Regions from separate parts of the Metabacillus flavus genome, predicted to be linked through region 2. Evidence: riboswitches for the same ligand, from Rfam matches in the RefSeq annotation. Region 2 holds a riboswitch; the other holds the start of a gene.
What was found. Region 2 has a riboswitch for lysine ahead of J9317_RS14285 (aspartate kinase). Riboswitches for the same ligand answer to the same signal wherever they lie in the genome.
Positions count from the first base shown of each region.

Region 1: it holds a riboswitch for lysine, as region 2 does, so the genes downstream of both, J9317_RS17070 (amino acid permease) here and J9317_RS14285 (aspartate kinase) in region 2, are expected to answer to the same signal.

Region 1 covers NZ_JAGVRK010000001.1:3,303,640-3,310,443, forward strand. The annotation lists gene J9317_RS17050 (TrkH family potassium uptake protein) at 1-254, opposite strand, end outside; gene uptA (undecaprenyl phosphate transporter UptA) at 850-1,446, opposite strand; partial or broken gene J9317_RS17060 (dicarboxylate/amino acid:cation symporter) at 1,580-2,826, opposite strand; cyclic di-AMP (ydaO/yuaA leader) riboswitch at 2,980-3,121, opposite strand; gene tatA (twin-arginine translocase TatA/TatE family subunit) at 3,150-3,347, opposite strand; lysine riboswitch at 3,561-3,737, shown strand; gene J9317_RS17070 (amino acid permease) at 3,859-5,292, shown strand; gene J9317_RS17075 (cation:dicarboxylate symporter family transporter) at 5,411-6,664, opposite strand.
Region 2 covers NZ_JAGVRK010000001.1:2,782,506-2,789,309, forward strand. The annotation lists gene J9317_RS14275 (succinate dehydrogenase cytochrome b558 subunit) at 1-155, opposite strand, end outside; gene J9317_RS14280 (YslB family protein) at 741-1,187, shown strand; gene J9317_RS14285 (aspartate kinase) at 1,227-2,459, opposite strand; lysine riboswitch at 2,576-2,751, opposite strand; gene uvrC (excinuclease ABC subunit UvrC) at 2,817-4,589, opposite strand; gene trxA (thioredoxin) at 4,893-5,207, opposite strand; gene J9317_RS14300 (electron transfer flavoprotein subunit alpha/FixB family protein) at 5,568-6,545, opposite strand; gene J9317_RS14305 (electron transfer flavoprotein subunit beta/FixA family protein) at 6,613-6,804, opposite strand, start outside.

The DNA of each region.
Region 1 (6,804 bases), 520 kb from region 2:
CCAAGCTGAATCAGGAAAGCGATTACTGTTTGTCCAAACATTGTAAATGCTGTGCTTGGATCCACGGAAGAAAGACCTGTTACGGTCATAGCAGATGTTGTCACAAACAAAGCATCTACCCATGAAATTCCTTGGGTAGTGGACAATGGGAGCTTTAGCAGGCAGGTGCCTGCCGCAATACCTATAGCAAATGTTAAAACAAGCAATTGAGATGGTTTCAGTTTAATGACTTTCGGCATCTTCATCCGCTGCATTCCTTCCTCCTCAAAACGGGCTATATGTTCATTTTTTCAAATAACAAGCAGGATATCTCCTTTTCCTGCTTGTTCTTATGCAGGGGAACTTCATTTCTCTATATCCTAACCATATTGCAGGAAAACCCGGCTCGAATATTCAAATCGTTTAGGGATTGTTGATTTATTTTATCTGCTGCGACTAAATCCGCCATGCATCTGCCTCTCCAAACACTTACGAGGTTAGCTGTCGGATTGGCCATAAAGGAGGAGCTTTCACCGCCATACAGTTACGGCTTCCACGCTCCAATAGATACAGAGCTAAACATAAGTGAAACCTATCGTTTGAATGGTACGAAAGTATCTTACCTTTGATTGATGGGATAGTAAAGGGTAAAAAAGTATACAAAACAAAACTGTTCTATTCTTTTTATAGAATATTAGCACCTGATGATCGGTGCGGAAGGCGTGAGACTCCGGCGGGAGCAGCGGGACAGATGAGGTCCCGATGGTGTAAAGCGGCATGGAGGCGCAAGGATAAGCAAACGCCTGCAGAAAATCAGCAGCCAAGATAAACAGAGCTAAATGTAAAAAAACTCTGCGAAATTTGCAGAGTTTAAATGGTTTTGCTTTTTCTTGAACTTTTAGCAAAGAGATACACGGCTATAATCAAGATGAAAATGATAACAATCGGAATAACAAATGGCTGGGCATATTCCTTGATATGCATCCAATTGCTTCCTAGCTGTATGCCTAAAAACAGAAAGAGAATCGTCCATGGGATAATGGCAGCTACTGTATAAAGAGTAAACTTCCATACAGGCATTTTAGCGATCCCCGCCGGAATGGAAATAGCATGTCTTACAACCGGAATAAATCTTGCTGAAAAAATAACGCCTGTTCCATATTTTTCGAACCATTCTTCTGACATATCAAGGTGCTTCCTTTTTATGAGAAGATATTTACCGTACTTTTCAAGAATAGGCCGCCCTCCAAAATACCCAAGCCAATAAAGGAAAAGCTGAGCAAACGTACCGCCGATAACACCGGCAACAACCGCTCCAAACATTTCTATTCTTCCAAGGGAAATCAGATAGCCCCCGTATCCGAGGACAATTTCACTCGGTATAATTTCAATCATCAGTCCAATGGCGATTCCTGCATACCCTAAATCCGCTAACATTTCTAAAATTCCAAAAATGAATTCTTTCATTTGCCGCTCCTTTGCTTCTCAAAAATTCTATATTCTACTATACGCCCTAAGCAGACAAGTATTCAACCTAATATTTATTGGTGAAGCATGAAAAGACCTGCAGCAAAATCGCTGCAGGTCTTTTCCCTTACTATTACATGCTCTCCGCTATTTTTTTGTCGGGAGGCATACTTCCGTTTTTCTTCTCTGATTCGGCTACAATTACCGCACATGCTGCATCTCCAGTGATGTTAACTGTAGTACGGGCCATATCCAATAGACGGTCAATTCCAAGAATAAGGGCAATCCCTTCTACAGGAAGATTAACCGAATTTAGTACCAGTGCAAGCATAATCAGTCCGACTCCAGGGACTCCAGCTGTACCGATACTTGCAAGCACTGCTGTAAGAACGACGGTTAAGAGCTGTGTAATCGTTAGATCCTGTCCATATACCTGTGCAATAAATACAGTGGCAACCCCCTGCATAATCGCCGTACCATCCATATTAATAGTGGCACCGAGAGGCTGAACAAAGCCGCTGATTTGTTTAGGAACACCCAGATTTTTTTGCGCCGTTTCCATGGATACCGGCAGCGTTGCGTTACTGCTGGATGTGCTGAACCCAACTGTCATCGCTGGAGCAAAGCCTTTAAAGAACCAAATCGGGCTCTTTTTCGCCAATAACATGATGCTTGAACCATAAGTCAGGAAGGCATGAATGACAAGGGCCAGTACAACAACGATAAAATAAAGCCCCATTGCCTTAATGGCATCAAAACCCTGACTCCCTACTGCTGTCGCAATCAATCCGAACGTACCGTATGGGGCAAATTTCATGACAATCCCAACCAGATACATCATTAAATCATTTCCCTGTTCAAGAATCTTTTTTACTGCAGCCGTTTTTTCCCCAAGCATCGCAATACCAAAGCCGATGAAAACAGAGAAGGCAATGATTTGCAGCATATCACCGCTTGCCATTGCTTCAATTGGATTTTTGGGGAAGATGTTTAATAGCGTATCAGAAACAGAAGGTGCTTCCTCTGCTTTATATTCCGTATTTTTCGTGTCAAACTCTCCTGCATTTCCAGGCTGAATAACTAAAGCAAGGACAAGGCCAATGATAATGGCAATCGCAGTAGTCGATAGAAAATAGACGATTGTTTTCCCTCCAATTCTTCCTAGTTTTTTTGGATCTCCCAGCCCTGCAACCCCTAATGTTATAGAAAAAAAGACAATGGGAACTACGAGCATATTGATTAAATTAAGAAAAATCTTACCTAAAGGAGTAAATAGAAAGGTATCGAGCTGCTTAAATAGGTCAGGGGAAGTAATATTCAAGATAATTCCGACAATTCCCCTGCAATCAAACCGATAATGATTTTTGTGGCTAATTTCATAGACTACCTCCTGTTGTTAAACTATTCAAAAAACTATAGCTCACTAGTTTTTCCCAAAACAAGCTGTTGCTAAACATATAAAGCACGCATAAAAAGCCGCGAGAAGAGATCTCACGGCTTTTACAGTCAAATTAAACGATCTTTCCTGCTTAACATTCCAATTTAAAGGATCTCTTAGCTGTCGGATTCGGACGAAGAGAAATGTCCTTCCTTCTATTAAATGGATTCACCCCAAGTGCCCTTGCACTTGTTTTGGTTCCCCCTCTCCCTTATTGGAACGAAGACAAAATAAAAACAGCCTGCCTAAGCAAGCTGTAAGTTCATTATGGGCGTGCCTGTTCTTCTGTCTTTTTAGCCGCTGCCTTATCGTCGTCTTCTTCCATCATTCCGCGTGTAGCATTTTTAAATTCACGAAGCGTTCTGCCCGCCGCTTTTCCAAGCTCCGGCAGCTTTTTCGGTCCAAATAACAGCAATGCTACGACTAAAATCAATAAAATTTCTCCAAACCCCAAACTGCCCATCTATTTAACCCCTTTGTGTTACAGTTTGTCACTCTTGCCTAAATTATAGGGGATACCGGCAAGAATTCCAAGTGAATTCTGGGAATAATCTGAGCTGCCACGTGATGAAAGGAATTTTAAGGAATTCTTCTTTACCTGTTGACGGTATTAAGAAAATCATTTATTATACTCAAGAATCGCAATTAAATACGTCAAAATCCTCACTCTATATCTCGGTGAGGTAGAGGTTGCACCGATTATGAGTAATCAGTCAGAAGCCGTTGGGGCTAGTGATGACTGCTGAAAGGAAAAGGTGCCGAAGCAATCTGAACCAACAATCAGATTTGCTGGGCCTGTATTAAATAAGTACAGGACTGCCGCAATCTTCATCCGCGGAGCGCTATCAGGAGATAGGTTGAGGCGACTATGTATACAAAACGCATGGATTGCTCCATGCGTTTTTATTTATGTACATAATCTCATCCGTCTTCCTTAAGATAAGTAATAGAAAGAAATAGGGAGGATTTATAATATGGAACAAAAAAAATGGGGCTTCTGGCTTCTCTCCGCATTTGTTATCGGAAATATGGTCGGATCCGGTATCTTTATGCTTCCAAGTACGCTTGCGCAAATGGCAAGCCCGATGGGGGCAGCCTCTGCCTGGCTGGTGACGGGTCTTGGGGTATTAATGATCGCTTTCGTATTTGGAAATCTTTCCATGAGAAAACCTGAATTGACGGGCGGACCGCAAAGCTACGCTAAGGCGATGTTCAAATCTGAAAAAACCGGGAAAGTAGCGGGTTTCAGTATGGTTTGGGGCTATTGGGTTGCGAACTGGATCAGCAACGTTGCCATTATTACAAGCTTTGCAGGTTATTTATCAACGTTTCTTCCTGTAATGAAGGATCCTGCCGTTCTTTTCACCATTGGATCACAGGATTTTGAAAAAGGCAGACTTCTTACGTTTGCTGTTTGTACGATTTTGCTGTGGGGCACTCATACCATATTGGTGAATAATTTAAATGCTGCCGGCCGGTTAAATTTTGCCGCAACGGCTTCAAAAGTAATTGGATTCATGCTTTTCATCGGAGCTGCTTTGTTTGCATTCCAGGGTGCTTCTACAGGTGAATGGTATTTCGATGTACAATCTGCTGCAGGAGAACCGCAGGGACTTTTCAAACAAGTTCAGCTTGCTGCTGTTTCCACACTATGGGCTTTTGTTGGAATTGAATCCGCCGTGATCCTCTCGGGACGGGCCCGTTCACAGGCAGATGTTAAAAAAGCAACCATCTTCGGACTGTTTGTAGCATTGACTATTTATATGATTACAACGTTGCTGACCATGGGGGTTATCCCAAGAGAAGAACTTATGCAGTCAGATAAACCTTTTGTGGATGTATTATCTCTATTCATTGGAGACGGCGGCGGAATCGCGATGGCTGTGCTTGCCTTAATCTCTTTGTTCGGATCTACTCTTGGATGGATCCTAATGAGTTCAGAAGTGGCTTATCAGGCAGCTAAATCAGGTATTTTTCCTGCTGCATTTGGTAAGAACAACAAAAAAGGAAGTCCTGTTGTTTCCCTTACGATTACAAACATTATGTCCCAGCTGTTTATTTTCTCTGTTATTTCAGGAACAATCAGCGAGGCTTATACGTTCCTCACTACTTCTGCCACACTCGCCTACTTGATTCCGTACCTTGTTTCATCTATTTATTATTTGAAGCTGGTCATCAATGGCGAGACGTTTAACGAAATTAAAGGTTCAAGATTAAGAGAAGGAACCATTGCTTCTTTGGCCCTATTGTACAGCGTGTATGTCATCATCTCAGGCACATCTGATTTAAAAACTTTTTTCCTCGGAATAGGGTTGTTTCTAGTCGGGTTTATCGTATATCCGCTGCTTAATCGAAATAAAAAATCTGAAGGCAGGAAGCTTGAGACAGACACGGAAACATTAAAATAAAACTTGGCAGCCAGCAGGCGCTCGCTTTCCACTCCGTTAAAAATCAATACAAGGCTTTAACAATTATCAGCTGAAAAAAGCCATAAAAAAGAAGCTGGCACGATGCCAGCTTCTTTTTTTACGCTGTTTTTCTTGCTTCCTCTAAAGGTACAGGCTTAAATTCGCCTTCCCATTTCGAGATAACAACGGCTGCTAAAGAGTTTCCTACGATATTTACTACCGTACGGCCCATATCAAGCAGACGGTCGATTCCTGCTATGAAAGCAAGACCTTCAACCGGGATTCCGACAGTTCCCAATGTTGCAAGCAGAACAACGAAAGAAACCCCAGGCACACCCGCAATCCCTTTAGATGTAACCATAAGCACAAGCATAAGAGTCAGCTGCTCTGCAATCGACAAATCAATGCCGTACATTTGGGCAATGAAAATGGCAGCAAGAGCCTGATAAAGTGTTGATCCATCCAGATTAAAGGAATACCCGGTCGGGATAACAAAGGAAGTGATGGCTTTCGGACAGCCAAACCGTTCCATTTTCTCCATAATCCTTGGAAGCACCGTTTCTGAACTGGATGTAGAGAATCCGAGGATCAATTCATCCTTCAGAAGCTTAATAATATGAAAAATGTTTACTCCAACGATTTTCGCAGTAAGCCCAAGTACGACAACAACGAAGAAAATCATGGTAGCATATACTAAAATCATCAGCTTGCCAAGAGGTATTAAAGAATCAAGTCCGAACTTTGAAACAGTAATTCCAATTAGAGCAAATACACCAAATGGTGCGAACTTCATGACTTGATTTGTTACATAAAACATGGTGTCTGCTGTTCCCTGGAAGAAAGCGAGCACCGGCTTTCCGCGTTCACCAATTGCTGCTACTCCTAAACCGAACATAACAGAGAAGAAGATAATGGCGAGCATGTCCCCTTCTACAAATGATTGGAAGATGTTTGAAGGTACAATATGAACGAATGTATCGGCAATCCCGTGGCTTTCTACACCTTCAGCCGTATCCACATAGCTTGAAATATCGGTTTTTTCCAATCCATCCTTATCAACTCCTGCACCCGGCTGAAAAATATTAGCCGAAAGCAAACCGATGACAATCGCGATTGTTGTAATGATTTCAAAGTAAATAATGGTTTTGCCACCAAGTTTTCCGAGCTTTTTGGTATCACCCACACTCGCAACTCCGACAATAATACTGGAAATGACGATTGGAATAACAATCATCTTAATTAATCGTAAAAAGATATCTCCAACGGGCTGGAGGTAGCTAACGACAGTCGGGTTACCATAAAAAATAGCCCCTACCGCGATACCAAGCCCAAGACCTATCAATATTTGCCATGCTAAACTGATTTTCTTCACATAGAACAACCCCTTTACTGTAATGAATAATCCAAAAAAAGAAGAAATTGGGAACTAAGGGTTTAGATTACGCCTTTTACTCTGTGCACGCTGATAGTTCAATATCTTATCTGATATTTAACTTTTTTACAATACAATTT
Region 2 (6,804 bases):
AGGCTCTCCATAAAATGAGCAGCATCATTAAATGCTTGTTCTCCCCTAGTAGCAAAGTTGTTAACCACAAGATGCTGAATCAGGAAGATTCCTACAGGAATAACCCCCAGCAGCGAGTGCAGTCTGCGCAGCGCAAACTCCTTATTTCCAGCCATAAATCCTTTACCCCCTAATCAAAGTTCGTTCTAGTTTTTATCGGGTTTCTCCTATCCCCATTTTTCAGTCTGGAACACGAGAGGATTAGTCACTGGCAAGCTATTAAAATAGCATTTCAATCCAAAATATTTCCCAAAACCGCTGTCGTTTTCCCTCATCTGCAAGATCAGGGAGCAAGACTTTCAATCCGGCATTCAGCCGCTGGAAACTTTTGACTAACCGCTGTTCCTCCTTACGAATAACTGATAAAATGTGACAAATTCATTTTACTCCTAACATTATATAGCGTCAAGAAAACGTGTTCATAAATTATAATTTTCGGAATTGTTATTGATTTTTACAAAATTAATTTTATTAATATATTGAAATATATTAATAAATATGTATACATACTTTCCGGTTCAAGCTGTTTTCAAATTGTCATCCAAATTTAAAAAGTTCATAAACATGAGTGTTTCCAAGCTTATGATCTATAACTCTTTATTCAAACGACCTGCTCTGCCAATCTTCCTTTTATTTCATGTTAATCCCCCCCTCTCTTGATATATAATGGGCATAGAAAGAGGGGTAAGAATATGAAAAGTATCCGTAAACAGGTAGAGGCCGGTGCATTTGAGGAACTGAGCATCCCTGCTTTTGGCCATGAGCTGCTCCGGGAAATACTGCTTCCCGAAATCCTCGGACAGGACTATCAGTCCATGATGTATTGGGCTGGCAGAAAACTTGCCAGGCATTACCCGCTGGAAGCTGTAGAAGAACTTCCTCAGTTCTTTACACTTGCAGGCTGGGGAACGTTATCGCTCGTACATAAGAAACAGGGTGAAATGGAATTTGAATTGGCATCAGATATCATCCAGCTTCGCTTCCAATCGCAGAAGGAGCCATCCTTTCAGCTGGAAGCGGGATTTATTGCAGAACAGGTGCAAACAATCGGAAAGCATGCTGCTGAAAGCTATGAGCAAGTGAAACGCCGCGCCGGAAAAGTAATTTTGACTGTAAAATGGGATAAAAAAGACATGATTGCTGAGTAAGCAAAAAACAGGCAAACCCTAGGGTGCCTGTTTTTTCATTTATCTTACGGGAGCTTTTTGACCGGACAGCTCGAATGCTTCGTGCAATGCTTCTACTGCACGGACCATATCCTCCTGCTCCACTACAGTAGAAACTTTAATTTCAGAAGTACTGACCATTTTCACCTGAATGCCTTCTTTTGCAAGGACAGAAAACATTCCGGCTGCCACGCCGGGATTGGAAACCATTCCAGAGCCGACAATGGAAACTTTCGATAGCCCCTTTTCAGACTCAATTTTTTTAAATTTCAATTTGCCTTTATGTGTTTCAAGCACTTCAATCGTTTCTTCAAGATCGTTTGTTTTGACGGAGAATGAGATCGACGCATTCTCTTTATCTGTCAGACTCTGAATAATGATATCGACATTCACGCCATGCTCTGCTAGCGTAGTGAAAATAGTGGAAAGCGTACTTAAGTCATTCGGAAGACCGCACACGGAAACTCTCGTAACCTGATCTTCAAATGCAATTCCTTTAACAATTAAATTTTCTTCCAACGTACTTTCCTCCTCAATTAGCGTTCCTCGCTCATCGTGCATACTGGAACGCACTTCTAAAGCGACTTGATAATTTTTAGCAAATTCAACTGCTCTCGGATGAAGAACTCCAGCCCCAAGATTAGCAAGCTCCAGCATCTCATCATACGAAATCCCGGCAAGCTTCCGTGCTCCCTGAATGTAGCGCGGATCCGTCGTGTACACACCGGTTACATCTGTATAGATATCGCATTTGTCGGCTTTAAGTGCTGCAGCTAGTGCGACTGCAGTTGTATCCGATCCCCCGCGCCCGAGCGTTGTGATTTCTCCGTTTTCATCCTTCCCCTGGAAGCCGGCAGCCACTACGATTCTTCCGTGGGCGAGATCATTTGAAATCCGTTCATCCTCTATATTCGTAATTCTGGCATTCCCATGACGTGATTCGGTCAAAATGCCCGCCTGTCCGCCTGTATAGGAAACCGCATCATATCCTCTTTCCTGGAGAGCCATCGTTAAAAGCGAAATCGTGACTTGCTCGCCTGTAGTCAGCAGCATATCCATTTCTCTCTTGCTTGGCTTCGACGTAATTTCTCCTGCCAGCGAAAGAAGCTGATCGGTTGTTTTTCCCATTGCCGACACAACTACAACGATGTCATGACCGTTCTCCTTTTCCTGAATCACCCTGTTTGCAACATTCAAAATTCTCTCAACAGATCCCACGGATGTTCCGCCGAATTTTTGCACGATCAGTCCCACGCGTTATCGCTCCTTTGGTCAAAGTAAATCGCAAGTTCAAACTTTAGAGGCCAAAATAAAAAGCAATGAGACAGAAATCTCATTGCTTGCATAAACGAAAAAGTTCTTCGCTCATACAATGAGATAGCTCTCCAAGATTAATCTTGACAGCCCTGCATTTATTCAATGCAAAACCAGAAGAAACAGCAATGGCACCCTTTCTTCTTCGGCGACGCTCCCCTTTCAGCATAAGTAAACGGAATCCATTTTCCTGTTTATGCTTACTGTTGAAGTTCGCACCTCTATCGTCATTTAACGAACTAAACGACCGTATTAAATTAGTTTGTATTGTAGCAAAGGTTTCCGGAAAGCACAAGCTTATTCTTTTAATTTTTCATAGATCAGCTCTGCGGTTGCATATGGAACTCCCGCTTCTTTAATCTGATCAACAGTAGCTTCCTTCATTTTCTTAACGGATCCAAAATGCTTGAGCAGCATCTTCCTCCGCTTTTCCCCAATTCCCGGAATTTCATCCAATATTGACTGAATGGCGTTTTTCCCGCGGACTTGCCGGTGAAAGGTAATCGCAAATCGGTGAACCTCATCCTGGATCCGCTGAAGCAGGTAAAACTCCTGTGAATTCCGTTCAAGCTGAATCAGTTCAAGAGGATCTCCAAGCATTAGATTGGACGTGCGATGCTTATCATCCTTCACAAGACCGGCAACCGGAATTTCCAGCGCCAGTTCATTTTCAAGCACATCCCTCGCAGCAGAAATCTGCCCTTTACCCCCATCAATCACGATGAGATCCGGCAGCGGCAGGTTTTCTTTTAATGCTCGGGAATATCTTCTCCTTACTACCTCTCTCATCGACTCATAATCATCCGGACCCGTTACGGTGCGGATTTTATATTTCCTGTACTCCTTTTTCGCCGGTTTTCCATCGATAAAAACTATCATCGCAGAAACAGGATCAGAGCCTTGGATGTTGGAGTTATCAAATGCTTCAATCCGGATTGGGACAGCAATCCCGAGCTTCTCCCCTAAATTTTCAATCGCCTTGATCGTCCGCTCTTCATCTCGCTCAATAAGAGAAAATTTTTCCCCCAGAGCGATCTTGGCATTCTTGTGGGCGAGCAACAGTAAATCCTTCTTCGCCCCCCGCTTTGGCTGAAGAGCGCGGATATCCAGAAGCTGCTCTGCCAAAGATGCATCTGCGCTGTCGGGAATCATGATTTCTTTCGGCAGAAAATGACTGCTCTGCTGATAAAATTGTCCAAGGAATGTCAAAAATTCTTCATCCGGTTCATTATAAATCGGAAACATGGAAACATCGCGTTCGATCAGTTTCCCCTGGCGGACAAAAAATACCTGTACACACATCCAGCCTTTGTCATAGGCATACGCAAATACATCCCTGTCAACAAAGTCTGTCATGGACATCTTTTGCTTCTCCATCGTAGCTTCAATATGCACAATTTGATCTCTGTATTCCTTCGCCCTTTCAAAATCCATCGACTCAGATGCTTTATACATTTTATCAGTTAAATCCGTTTTGATCTCTTTGTAGCCGCCATTCAGAAAACGGCTGATGTCATCGACCATTTTCCGGTTCGTCTCAGCGGTAACGTCATAGACGCATGGTGCCAGACACTGCCCCATATGATAGTAAAGACAAACACGGTCAGGCATACTGTTGCATTTCCGGAGCGGATACAGCCGGTCAAGCAGCTTTTTCGTTTCCCTCGCAGCCTGCACATTCGGATACGGACCGAAGTATTTCCCCTTATCCTTTTTAATTTTCCTCGTTACAATCAGACGCGGGTGCCGTTCTCCCGTAATTTTTATAAAAGGAAAGGATTTATCATCCTTCAGCATCACATTATATTTAGGATCGTATTTTTTAATTAAATTCATTTCCAGAATCAGCGCTTCTATATTCGAGGACGTTACGATGTATTCAAAATCCTCAATTTCATTTACAAGCCTTTGCGTCTTCCCATCATGAGAACCGCTGAAGTAAGATCGGACGCGGTTTTTCAATACCTTCGCTTTGCCGACATAAATAATGGTTCCCTGCCTGTCTTTCATTAAATAGCAGCCTGGCTGATCGGGAAGGATGGCTAATTTTTCTCTGATTTTATCTTTCATCTAACCACTTCCATCCAGTCATTTGCCTTTTATTTTACGATAAATGCACGAAAATTACTAAGAATAGCCTTCCACAAACTGTCCATTCGCTCCGTTTTATCGGCCGTTCGATATATTCTGTCCGTCCACCATGGTTATTTAGCCGTTCATATCTGAATTTTGGCCGTTGATCCGGGTTTCCTGCCCAATCTCCCATCGGATCTGGCCGCTCGATTTATTCTATCCATCCGCGCCGTTTTATTGTTCCGGACTGCCGATTTTAGATATAAAAAAAATCAGCCCTGTAAGAGGGCTGATTTTTCATTACGCGTGTTTGCTTAGCAATTCAGCTAGAGCTTCTTTCGGCTGGTAGCCAACCGCTTTGTCTACAACCTCTCCGTTTTTGAAAACTAGAAGAGTAGGAATGCTCATAACGCCGTATTTGCCAGCAGTTTCTTGATTTTCATCAACGTCAAGTTTGACGATTTTTACTTTGTCACCCATGTCTTGATCCAGTTCTTCAAGTACTGGGGCAATCATTTTGCAAGGTCCGCACCAAGGTGCCCAGAAATCTGCAAGAACGACGCCTTCTCCAGTTTCAGCAGAAAAGTTTTGATCCGTTACGTGTGAAATAGCCATCTCGTATTCCTCCTAAAATCTTAAAGAATATGCACTTAGTATAGCACCTAACCTTTGAGTGTGCTAAGAATTTGCTTCGATGTCATTATTCCCATTTAAATATGGAAAAACACAAGAATCTAATTAGCGTTTCTTTTTAGTAAAGCTCGGTTAAACTAGTCTGTTGATTTCCGCTGCAGCCGTTCGCTCCAATCAACAGGTGTTAAAAACCAACTTCATTCTTATACATAGCCTTTAGTAAAAACTGTTTGCGTTTTAATTAGTGCTTTCTAAAAACAATTCTATTACAGGAATAGGGTCATTTGCCTAAAAAAGCCCCCAGAATCATCCCGGGGGCTTTTCGGCTGCGTACGCCAATGATTATGAATGGACTTTCATTTTCTTAAACTCTTCCGTCAGCATCGGAATGACTTCGAAAAGGTCTCCTACGATGCCGTAGTCAGCCACTTTAAAGATGTTTGCTTCCGGATCTTTGTTAATGGCGACAATAACCTTTGAGTTGGACATACCCGCTAAATGCTGGATTGCTCCGGATATTCCGCAGGCGATGTACAGATCAGGTGTGACCACTTTTCCTGTTTGCCCAATTTGAAGGGAGTAATCACAGTAATCAGCATCACATGCACCGCGGGATGCTCCAACCGCCCCGCCCAAAACATCAGCAAGCTCTTTCAGAGGATTAAACCCGTCAGTGCTTTTCACGCCTCTTCCTCCAGCAACAATCACTTTTGCCTCGGAAAGGTCTACTCCTTCTGTTGCTTTACGGATTACATCTTTCACAATTGTACGCAAATCTTTAATTTCTGCCGTAACGGAACGAACCTCTCCGCTTCTGGATTCGTCCTTTTCGAGCGGTGCAATGTTATTAGGACGAATGGAAGCAAAAATGATTCCTTCTGTTACAATTACTTTTTCGAAGGCTTTACCAGAGTAGATTGGACGGGTAAAGACGATATTGCCCCCTGCTTCTTCTACGCCTGTAGCATCTGATACTAAGCCAGTGTTTAGTCTAGCAGCGATTTTAGGTGATAAGTCTTTCCCTAGTGCTGTATGGCCAAACACCATTCCTTCCGGTTTTTCTTCCTCCACAACGGTCATTAGAGCTTGTGAGTACCCGTCAGGTGTGTAAGCAGCAAGCTTTTCATCTTCTACGGTTACAACACGGTCTGCTCCATATTGAATCATTTCTTCTGCAAGAGCTGAAACTTGGTCACCAATTAAGACGGCTACGATTTCTCCGCCTTCTGAAACAACTTTACCCGCTGCGATTGCCTCAAATGAAACATTACGCAATGATTGATCACGAACTTCTCCCAATACAAGCACTTTTCTTGCCATCGTCATTTCCCCCTATTTCTCCGAATTCCCGAGCATGCTAATCAATATCAAGCGTTTGATACGGCAATTATATGACTTTTGCTTCGTTTCTTAACAAGCTGACAAGCTCTTTCACCTGTGCATCCAATTCTCCCTGAAGGACTTTTCCCGCTTCCTTCTTGGCCGGCATATAAATTTCAATCGTTTTTGTTTTAGGCTCTACATCGTCTTCTTCCAAATCCAGGTCATCGAGTTCAAGCTCATCCAGCGGCTTTTTCTT